Chlorobaculum parvum NCIB 8327: one gene and its partner. The protein of the gene in region 2 interacts with the protein of the main gene of each other region in a pairwise test. Links are inferred from orthologs where the notes say so. Each region holds a gene or a part of one and is shown on either strand. Other genes may lie near its edges.

The links. The genes of interacting proteins can lie anywhere in the genome.
Region 1: the proteins of priA (region 2) and CPAR_RS01395 interact in binary tests that used the Escherichia coli proteins (3 or more experiments, as listed by UniProt). The link is inferred for Chlorobaculum parvum NCIB 8327 from one-to-one orthologs.

Annotation. Positions count from the first base shown.
Region 1 is NC_011027.1:282,855-287,365, reverse strand. Bases 1-2,829 are described here. They hold CPAR_RS01395 (single-stranded DNA-binding protein), read left to right. Parts: upstream 1-1,085; coding sequence 1,086-1,574; downstream 1,575-2,829. Other genes in these bases: CPAR_RS01385 (NAD-dependent epimerase/dehydratase family protein), read right to left, coding at 2,798-2,829; holA (DNA polymerase III subunit delta), read left to right, coding at 1,604-2,644; CPAR_RS01400 (dihydroorotate dehydrogenase electron transfer subunit), read left to right, coding at 181-975. In the rest of the region: more of CPAR_RS01385, read right to left, coding at 2,830-3,799; CPAR_RS01380 (aminotransferase class I/II-fold pyridoxal phosphate-dependent enzyme), read left to right, coding at 4,044-4,511. UniProt on the Escherichia coli protein: Plays an important role in DNA replication, recombination and repair. Binds to ssDNA and to an array of partner proteins to recruit them to their sites of action during DNA metabolism. Acts as a sliding platform that migrates on DNA via reptation.
Region 2 is NC_011027.1:1,242,441-1,248,904, reverse strand. What follows is about bases 2,076-5,174. They hold priA (replication restart helicase PriA), read right to left. Parts: upstream 4,792-5,174; coding sequence 2,359-4,791; downstream 2,076-2,358. Other genes in these bases: adk (adenylate kinase), read right to left, coding at 4,910-5,174; CPAR_RS05740 (DoxX family protein), read right to left, coding at 2,076-2,292. Outside these bases: ATP-dependent protease ATPase subunit HslU, read left to right, coding at 1-387; aroQ (type II 3-dehydroquinate dehydratase), read left to right, coding at 406-852; CPAR_RS11155 (tetratricopeptide repeat protein), read right to left, coding at 917-1,297; CPAR_RS11150 (hypothetical protein), read right to left, coding at 1,367-1,753; more of CPAR_RS05740, read right to left, coding at 1,750-2,075; more of adk, read right to left, coding at 5,175-5,566; CPAR_RS05725 (hypothetical protein), read right to left, coding at 5,580-6,404.

The sequences.
Region 1 (4,511 bases), 960 kb from region 2 along the record:
AGCACCATTCACAAACAATCCGCGCCCGGAACCAAAGAGATCGTTGCAGGCCACATCAGCGGGAACGAACGCATTTGCAAAATCGATGCTGGGGCTCTTAATTACGTGCAGATATTGATAACGGCGTTTTCCTGAATCATCGCGGGGGCCCGACCGCCGCGACCAAGAATGCTTGCAGCCATGCTTCAGTCCAGCACCATCCGCGACCTCAAATCGCACGTTACCGGCATTCGTCCGGCAGGCCAGGATGTCTCGATCATCTCCATGCCCTGCCCGGAAATCGCCGCGACCGCCCGGCCGGGAAACTTCGTGAACATCAAGGTCAGCTCGTCGGATCAGCCGTTGCTCCGTCGGCCGTTCTGCATCCACAACGTTGAGGGTGAAACGATCGAGGTGATGGTGAAAAACGTCGGACGCGGCACGGCGATGCTCTGCGAAGCCTCCTGCGGCGACAACCTGCTGGTGCTCGGCCCGCTCGGCAACGCCTTCGGCACCGACCCCGGCGAGTTCGATACTGCGCTGCTCGTTTCGGGCGGCATTGGCACCGCGCCGATGCGCTTCCTCGAAACAACGCTCGCCGCCCAGGGGACTCCATTCGCCAATCTGGTCGGCGGCCGGAGCCGCACCGACCTTTTGACTGCCGGGCTCTCGAACGTCAGCACCGCGACCGACGACGGCTCGGAGGGATTCCACGGCAACGTCGTGCAGTTGCTCGATCGTCACCTTGCCACAGAAACGGATGGCCAGCGTATCAAGGTCTTCGCCTGCGGCCCCAACCCGATGCTCAAGGCACTGGCCAATTTCTGCAAGGAGCGCGGCCTTGCCTGTGAACTGTCGTTGGAGTCGATCATGGGCTGCGGCATCGGCATCTGCTATGGCTGCATGGTCGAGCTCAAGAACGCCGATGGCGAGAAAGAGAGCATCCTGCTCTGCCGCGAAGGACCGGTCATCGACGGCACGCGCTTTACGGCCTGACTTGAAGAATACGGAATAATCATGTAGCTTGACGCTCAAAGCAACCGAACTCTGCGTCCTCAATAGCGCAGAGGCGCACGTCAAGAGAACCGAAAATCACGCACACCATTATGGCACGAGGCTTGAACAAAGTAATGCTGATTGGCCACCTCGGCAGCGACCCGGAACGCCGCGAAACCGCATCCGGCCAGACCGTCGTCAACTTTAACCTTGCCACCAGCGAAGGCTACAAAGACAGCACCGGCAACTTCCAGGAGCGCACCGAATGGCACCGGATCGTAGCCTGGGGCAAACTGGCCGACATTTGCAGCCAGTACCTCAAAAAAGGCCGTCAGGTCTATATCGAAGGCCGCCTGCAGACCCGCTCGTGGGACGACGCCAAAACCGGCGAAAAGAAATACACCACCGAAATCGTGTGCAGCGACATGCAGATGCTCGGCGGACGTGATTCCGGCGGTGGCATGGGCGGCGATTCCTATTCGCAGGAACGGCCATCCTACTCCCGCCAGCCGAAACAGGAATCGTCATCCGGCGATTACGGCAACCGCCCCGCGTCGAGCGGAGCACAGGAGTTCGAAAAGGACGACCTGCCCTTCTAATCAACGACCGACCTCTGTATTGAACCCGCATGGCTGACCTGAAAAAACAGATCGCATCAGGCAAGATCGAGCCGGTCTATTTCTTTCAGGGACCGGAAAGCTGGCTCAAGGAGGAGATCGAAACGCAACTGAAAGCCTCGCTTTTTCCCTCGGAGAGCGAGGCCGCGCTCAACACCATCATGCTCTACGGCCCGGACGTCACGCTGGGCCAGATCATTTCGGCAGCCTCGGAGTACCCGATGTTCACCGAAAAAAAGCTGGTCGTCGTCCGGCAGTTCGACAAACTCAAAAAGGTGACCGGCAAAACCGAAAGCCTGCATCAGGAGGAGTCGCTGGTGCGCTACCTGGCAAACCCGGCCTCCTTCGCCGTGCTGGTGCTCGATGCTGAGCAGGTCGACAAAAAAGAGCTTGAGAAATTCCCGTACAAACAGCTCAAGTCGTTCCGACATGACTTCCCGGCGGTCAAACACCCCGATGTCTTCGCCGCCGAACGGGCCCGCGAGGCGGGCTGGGAGTTCGATCCAGACGCCCTCAAAACCTTTGCCGGTTACATCGAACCCTCGTCTCGCCTGATCTGCCAAGAGATCGAAAAGCTCACCCTCTACGTCACCGACAAACGCACCGAACGCCGTATCACCCTCGACGATGTCTGCCAGTGCGTCGGCATTTCAAAAAAATACAATGTCTTCGAGCTGGAAAAAGCACTGGTCGGCAAGAACCTCCGGCTTTGCAGCGGCATCGCCCTGATGATTATGGAGCAGGAGGGACAGAAAGAGGGGCTTATGAACATCGTGCGCTACTTCACCACCTTTTTCCTGCGCATCTGGAAGCTCCAGACCCCCGGCCTGCAGCAGCTTTCGCTCAAAGACACGGCGGCAATGCTCGGCATGTACGGCCGACAGGAGTTCTTTGCGAAAAACTATATCGACTACGCACGGCGCTTCAACCTCGCCGAAACCGAGCGAGCCCTCCACGCCCTGCGCAATGCCGATGCCGCCCTCAAGGGCATCGTGCAGTCACCGGACGACAAATTCACCCTGCTGAAAATGATGCAGGAAATTCTGGGATGAGGGGGAAGTTCGGCAGCGGACTTGGTGGACAAAATGCGCGGGAGTACAATCCCGCATTCAGGAGGGCTTTAGCCCGACGGACATTCAACCTCCTCTATTTTCTTCAATTGCTCCGGCTTTCAAGCCGGGGTGAACCATGCCAGCTCTCACCCTTCATAGCCACCCTTTTCGCTGATACCACTGTAGCGTTTCAGCCACGCCCTCGGCCAACGACGTGGGCGCAACAAACCCCAACTCCTTTTCGGCTTTTTCGGAACTGCAAACCCAGTAATCCTGCACCAGCTCGGCGGCTTTGTCGCGGTTAATCAGTGCCGGACGACCACTCAACTTCGCGAAGGCTTCAAGCACCGAGCCGAGGCCGAACACCAGCGGCTTGGGCAGATTGATGCGCACGAGTTTCCCGAAACCGAGCACCGGCCGTGCGGCCTCGATCACTTCACTCCAGGCGTATCCACGCGGCGAGGTGATGAAATAGGTGCTGCCAGCGCCGGCCTCTGAACGGAGCGCACGCAACATTCCCTCAACCAGATCATCGACATGAATCATGCTGAAACGCTGTCGCACTCCGGAACCCGCCGAGAGCAGATACCCCTTCTTCATCATGGCAAATACTTCCAGAATGTCGCGATCTCCCGGCCCGTAAACCGCCGGAGGACGAACGATGGTAAGCGGCACCGCTCCGGCGTGGCGCAGAGCAGCTTCTTCGCCGAGCAGCTTGCTTCGTCCATACGCGCTGACAGGAGCAGGACTATCAGACTCCCTGACGCCGGGCGATGGCGACTGGGCAGGCCCCGCAGCAGCAAGCGAGGAGACAAGCAGAAAACGCCTGAGCCCCGGATTGTGCCGTTGCACCGCACCGAGCAGGTTTTCCACCGGCATCACGTTGCCCGAGATAAAGCCCGCTTCATCAGCCGCCTTGGTCAGCCCGGCCAGATGGATGATCGAATCGACGCCCGACACCGCCCTGCCGAGTGCTTCGGCATCATCGTAAGCGGCTCGAACCGTCTCGACGCCGTTCCGGCCAGAGGCGGCTGAAAAGGATGCGCTTTCGGGCCGAAGCAGCACCCGGACACGGCACCCTTCGCCGACAAGCCTGTCAACCATCCTCGATCCGATAAACCCGGTCGAGCCTGTAACCAGAATCATTTCATCCATACTTTCCAAAGGCTGTTTACAATCGTTACCAGCTCCCCGCCCCAATGCGGCCAGCAAACGGACGGGTTCTTTAGCCAAAGAAAAAACATAGGGCGCTTTACCGGAAAAATGAAAATTTTAATACATTTCTGTTTCATAGCAGAATCCGCACTCCCCGAACGGCCTGGCCGAATACGACTTTGCGGAAACCAGCTTTCATCAATTTCAAGCGCTCGGCGACAACGTGGGCGTAAAACCGCAACCTGTGGAAAAAGCTAAAGATATATTCAAGAAGTGCGTTGATTTCACCCTCGCCGACGAAATCAAGGCCCAGGGCCTGTACCCATTCTTCCGCCCCATCGACGATACCGATGGCCCGGTTGTTTCTTTTGATGGCCGCAAGCTCGTCATGGCTGGCTCGAACAACTACCTCGGCCTCACTTCCGACCCAAGCGTCAAGCAGGCCTCGATCGACGCCATCAAACGCTACGGCACCAGTTGCTCCGGTTCCCGGTACATGACCGGCACGGTCAATCTCCATGTCGAACTCGAAGAGCAGCTCGCCGACTTTTTTGAAAAAGAGCGATGCCTCTTGTTCAGCACCGGCTACCAGACCGGCCAGGGCATCATTCCGACCATCGTGCAGCGCGGCGAGTACATCGTGTCGGATCGTGATAACCACGCCAGCCTCGTGGCCGCATCGGTCATGGCTCAGGGCGGCGGAGCCAACCTC
Region 2 (6,464 bases):
GAACTGCAGGGCCGTTTCCCGATCAGGGTCGAACTGAAAAGCCTCACCGAGGAGGACTTCTTCCTGATTCTGACCCAGCCGCGCAACGCACTGATCAAGCAGTATCGCGCCATGCTTCTGACCGAGGAGATCGACCTCGAATTTACCGAAGATGCGATCCGCGAAATCGCCAGGACGGCCGCCAAGGTGAACGAGACCGTCGAAAATATCGGCGCTCGCCGTCTGCACACCATTCTGACCAATCTGCTCGAAGAGCTGATGTTCGGTATTCCCGAAATGGTCAAGGACGGCAGCATTGACAAACATGTGGTTATCGATGCCGAAAAGGTTCGCGAGAAGCTTGGCAAGATCGCTGCTGACAGAGATCTCAGCCAGTACATCCTCTAATCGAAACACGGAGCAGCCATGAAACCCGTCTCCATTCTGGTGATGAACGGCCCGAATCTTTCGCGACTCGGCAAACGCGAGCCGGAGATCTACGGTAGCCTGACGCTTGATGACATCAACCGTGGCCTTGCTGATGCGTTTCCAGAGGTGACCTTCGAGTTTTTTCAGTCCGAGTACGAAGGTGCGTTGCTGGAAAAGCTCTTCGAGCTTGAAGACCGGGGCGGTTGCTCCGGCGTGGTGCTCAACGCTGGTGCACTGACGCACTATTCGATTGCCCTGCGTGATGCAATCAGCGCCGTGATCATGCCTGTGGTTGAAGTGCATCTCTCCAATGTGCACAAGCGTGAAGGGTTCCGCCGAACCTCGGTCATCTCAGAGGTTTGTGTCGGAGTGATCGGAGGGTTTGGCGCCGACAGTTATCACCTTGGGGTGCAGGATCTGCTGAAACGGGTTGAGAAGGAGTGAGAGGATTTCAGGGTCTGAAATCCAGGCTAATGTAAAAAGGCGGTTCATGAACCGCCTTTTTACATCAATCATCCAGTTTTTTCTTCAGCTTCCGGATCAGCTCCCTGATTTCGTCGAGTCGCCTGATGTCGCTTTTCATAAGCACCGGTTTGTTTTCAGCGGCAAGGAGAATGTCGAGCGCCTCTTTGTCCCGATTTTCCTCAAGATAAAGAAGCGCGAGCTCGTGGTAGTGCCTGATGACTCTCGGGTTGAGGCTGATCGCTTTTTTGAAATCCTGCTCGGCTTTCTCCCGGCTTCCTTCTGGCATTTTTCCTACAAACGTCCCACCCATGAAGCGGCTGAACCAGCCGATATTGGAGACCTGAAAGTTGTATGAGCCGAGCATCGACCAGGCGACGTCGTCGTTCGGGTTCAGCGCGAGTGCTTTGTCAAGCTCGTGTTTGATTTCTGCGGCTCGCGCCAGCTTCTCTTTCGATCCGAGCTTGTCGGATTTTACGGCCAGGGCGGCGGCCAGCTAGGTGTGGGCACTGGCGTTGGTGCTGTCGATTTGCACCGCTCTCCGGCCGTAGTTGACCGCTTTCGTGTAAAATGGCATGCGTCGCTCCTTTTCATCCGGGTCGATGGCCTCGGCCATGCTGATGTTCAGGCGGGCGAGTTTCCAGTACAGAGCCGCAGAGTTTGGCGCGATGGGCAGAAGGCTGCTGTAGAGCGAGTCGGCTTTTTCGTACTTCAACGACAGGTATGCGCTGTCGGCTGCATCAAGTATCGCGGTCTCTTCTTCGGTGAGCGCATAACCGATTCCGCATGGTGTCATCAGCATGACGAGCAGGAGCAGCAGCGTGAAGCGTATCGAGGGCGTAGCGTATCGTTCCTGTTGCAGTTGTCTCGGGGCGTGAATCATTTGAAGAGCATTGAATTCGGATGTTTCCGGTGAAGCGATCGGTCAAGTCCCAACCACTGCCCGGTGGGCAGAACCATGAACAGTACGGACATGATAACGAGCGGCGGAATGGTTTCGTTATAGTAACCACCAGCAGCGAAGTTGAGCAACATGAAGAGCCCGAATGCCGCGTTGATGCGGGTTGTGACGCCGAGCAGCAGCGCAACGCCGATAATCAGTTCGCCGATGGTAACGATCCAGGCGATGGGCATGACCATCGGAATGGCAAAATGCGCCAGATAGGAAGCCTGGAATGCGGCGACAGAAGCCTCAAAAGAACCGGCGGTAGCGGTTTCCGCAGCCATCCGTAGCTCGCCCAGCCGCTCGGTGAAGTGTTGGGTCAGGATGTCGCCCCACATCCAGCCGTGCATGATCTTGTGGACGAATCCGTACAGAAAGAGCAGGGTGTAAAGATAGCGCAAAAGCAGCACGAGAATCACGCCCGAGGCTTTGAGCCAATGCGACTTAAGGTAACTGGTGTTCCACTGAAACTCTGTCATGGATTTCGGGTTGATTATTTCTGCGTTGTAACCGGTTTCGCAGAAATTTACGACAAAAAAAGCGTTTTACAGAAGATGCTGGGGATCGACATCGACGGTGATGACCAGGTTGTCACCTCGGAAAAGGCCGAGTGCGTCGTACTGTACCTGTCTGAGGAGCGAGCTTGGCAAACGGACGCCGAAGAGTTTCAGGATGAGCTGAAAGCGGAACCGCCCTTTCATTTTCATCATACCTGCCGGCGCGGGGCCGAGAATCGTGCCGATCTTTTCGGTTACGACCGGTTCGATTTTTTCCCGGAGCGCCATTGCGCCGCGTTCGGCGGCCTGTTCGGAGGGTGAGGAGCACTCGAACTTGATGAGTCTCGAAAAAGGCGGATAGCCAAGCTCTTTGCGGGTGAGCATCTCGGCTTCGAAGAAATGCCGGTAGTCGCTTTTCAGTACGTGGCTGAACAGCTCGTTGTCGCGGTTGTAGAGTTGAAGCAGCACTTCGCCAGGTCTCGATGCTCGTCCTGCTCGTCCCGACACCTGCGTCAGCAGCGAGTAGATGCGCTCCGAGGCGCGGAAGTCCGGCAGGTTCAGGCCTATGTCGGCCATCAGCACGCCAACCAGCGTGACGTCCGGAAAGTCCAGCCCCTTGGCCACCATCTGGGTGCCGAGGAGAATCCGAGCGGTTTTGTTGCGGAAGGCGGTCAGAATCGTGGCGTGGGCGTCTTTGGTAGAGGTGGTGTCGATGTCCATCCGCAAAATCTTCTCATCCGGAAACAGTTCACCCAGCTCCTCCTCGATGCGCTCTGTGCCGCTGCTTTTGTAGAACAGATTGCCGGATTTGCACGAGGGGCAGGTTTCGCGGAACGGCTCGATGTGGCCGCAGTAGTGGCAGCGGAGCGTCCGGTCGGTCGAATGGTAGACCAGCGGGATGTTGCAGTGGCTGCATTGCGGGGTGTGGCCGCATTCGAGGCAGAGCAGGCTGCCCGCAAAGCCGCGGCGGTTTTGCAAGAGGATGACCTGCTCGTCGCGCTTGAGGCGTTCGCGGATTGCGTCGTACAGCGCTCCGGAGATCGACGGCGTGACGCGCTGACTGCCGGGCATCCAGACCAGCTCGATTTTGGGCATTTGTGCCTGGTCGATGCGTTCGGGCAGTTCGAGCAGGGCGTATTTGCTTTCGACGGCATTGTGGTACGACTCGAACGATGGTGTGGCCGAGCCGAGCACGCAGATGGCGTTTTCGAACATGGCGCGCATCACCGCCGTGTCGCGAGCGTGGTAGCGTGGTGTGCGATCCTGCTTGTATGCTCCGTCGTGTTCCTCGTCCACGATAATCGCTCCGACATTCTCCAGTGGTGCAAACAGGGTCGAGCGCGCGCCGAGCGCGATGCGCGCCTTGCCCGTACTGAGCCGTTGCCACGCCTCGTACTTTTCCTGATCGCTCATGGCGCTGTGTATGATCTGGATTTCATCACCGAAATAGTGGCGGAAGCGGGCCGCGGTTTGTGGGGTGAGGGCGATTTCGGGGACGAGTACGATAGCTGTTTTGCCGCTGTCGAGCACCCGGCGCAGCAGCTCGATATAGACCAGCGTCTTGCCGCTGCCGGTCACGCCGTGCAACAGAAACGTCCGGAACCGCTCCTCTTCGAGCGACCCGGTCAGCGCGTCGAGCGCCTGCTGCTGGTGCCGGCTGAGCGCGGTGATCTCCTTCTGCACTTCGTCGAAGCGAAGCCCCTCCTTGAGTGGCGCGGCGATTTCGACTTTTTCGGCCAGCCCCAGCTCGACCAGTCCGTTCAGTACCGCTCTCGAAATGCCGCTTTCCTCGGCCCGGAGCGGCTTGTCGGGTTCAGCGAAGAGCAGCTCGAACGCCTCGCGCTTTCGCGGCGAGCGGGCGATCAGTTTTTCTGGCTCTTCGGGGAGCGTGGGGCTCAGCCGCCATGCCGTGACGGTTCTCGGCTTTGTTTCAGCAAAGCGCTTGGTGATTTTAATCAGCCCGCCTCTTTCGAGCTCGCCAAGTGTGGAGTAGAGCCCCTTTCTGCCGAGGCGTTTGCGGAGCTGCCGAACGGTCAGGCGCTTGTCGCGGCTCAGCATCTGCAGAATTTTCCGGCGCAAATCGGTGCTTTTAATTCGGGACTCCGGGCTTTCCAGACGGAAATCGCACAGCTCGATCACCTCGTCGACCGTGTTCCGCAGCGGCGCGGGAAGGGCGGTGGTGATGCAGTCGACGGGCCGGGCGACATAGTGATCCGACATCCAGAGCGCCAACCGCATCATCTGTGGTGTCAGTACCGGCCTGCCGTCGTTGAGCACGTCCAGCACCTCGCCGTCTACCGCATTCTCGCCTGGCTGTTCATCCAGAGACGCAACGTAGCCGATGTACGCCGAAGCCCTGTGTCCCCCGAGCTTCACCAGCACCTGACAACCGGTCTGCAGACGCTCTTCCAGCGCCTCTGGCACCGACAACAGGAACGGTTCGTCCCGATAGATTCTTTCAACGTAAACCTGTGCGCGCATCGAGGAGGTTGTTCAAGAGCGGATGTTTCATCAGCAAAAAGAGAGTTCGATCGTTGTCATATAAACAAAAAAAGCCAGTCATAACAACTGGCTTTTTTCCTGATGCTCTGTTTGGCGATCACTGCTTCAGTGCAGCGATAATATCCTGCTTGATCTGCTCGACCTGGCCGATGCCGTTGATGCAGCTGTACTTCGGCGCATCATCAGATCCTTCAATGGCGAGATTGCGATAGTAGCCCACCAGCGGTTCGGTCTGATCGTGATAGACCTTGAGGCGTTTGCGTACAGTTTCTTCGGTGTCGTCGTCGCGCTGCACCAGGTCTTCGCCGGTGACGTCATCCTTGCCCTCGACGGCCGGAGGATTGAAGACGATGTGATAGGTACGGCCCGAAGCAGGATGCACACGGCGACCGCTCATGCGTTTGATGATCTCTTCGTCGGGAACGTCGATTTCGATGATGTTGTCGATGCGGATACCTTCGGTTCTGAGGGCGTCTGCCTGGGCGATGGTGCGGGGGAAGCCGTCGAACAGGCAGCCGTTCGCGCAATCATCCTCTTCGATGCGCTCCTTGACGAGGCCGATGATGATGTCGTCCGGCACGAGACCGCCTTCATCCATAACTTTCTTGGCGGCCATACCCAGTTCGCTCTGCGCCTTGACGGCGGCGCGGAGCATGTCGCCGGTTGAAATCTGGGGAATGTCGAATGCTTCCGATATGTATTGTGCTTGTGTTCCTTTTCCTGCGCCTGGTGCGCCCAACAGGATTACTCTCATGAAACGCTTTCCTTTATGAATTTTTTTTCAGGGAGACAACGGTAATTTTCGGTCGTGATGGCTTTTTAGCCTCTTCCTGACCAGTTGATGCCGGAGTTTCCGCGGGAGTGCCGTTCTGGATGGGGGAGATGGGTTCGGGCGCATTGGCCGTCTCTCCGCCGTTGCGGGATGATTTGAACTCGATGGTCTGCTTGGTGGCAGGCTTTTTGAGTTCGATGGTCTGTTTCGAGGGTTTTTTCAGTTCGATCGACTGTTTGGCAGGCTTCTTCAGCTCGATGGCTTTGGGCTTCGGGTTGCTTGAGCGGTGCTCGAGCTTTGTTTCGTCGAAGAGCTGCTGGAAGGCGCTGGAAGAGTTTTTCGGATCGAGGGAGCGCAGGACATAGTCGTCTTCGCTGAGAATCTGCGGTCTGAACTCGAAATCGAGCGAAGCGAGCATCATGCGCAGCATTCTGCGGCTTTCTCCGAGATCGCCCCTGGCATCAATTCTTGTATGAGCTTTGGCGTTGACCGTGGTGATTTTGAGGCCGTTGACATCGGTTTCTTCGATCAGCCCGAAGGTGACGTCGATCTTCATGCCGAGCAGAGCAAACGATGAGACTTCGGCGCGGATCGACTTCATGCCGCCCACAGCCGTTTTCTCGCTTTTGAGATCCCAGCCGACCCAGCTTTCGACTTTGTTGACAATGACCTCGGAGACCTCGTTTGAAGGGGCGGCGTAGTGACGCACCTTGAGCTCGGCGAAGACTGGTTTATCGGAGGTGTGGGTGGCATTGCTTGTCAGGCCATGATAGACCTTGACCATTTCGTCTCGGAAGGGCAAGAAGCTGAATAGATCCATGATGAGAAGTGCCGGTGTTAAAAATTACTGCGGGACACGGTTAAGAAGGTCTCATGCGTT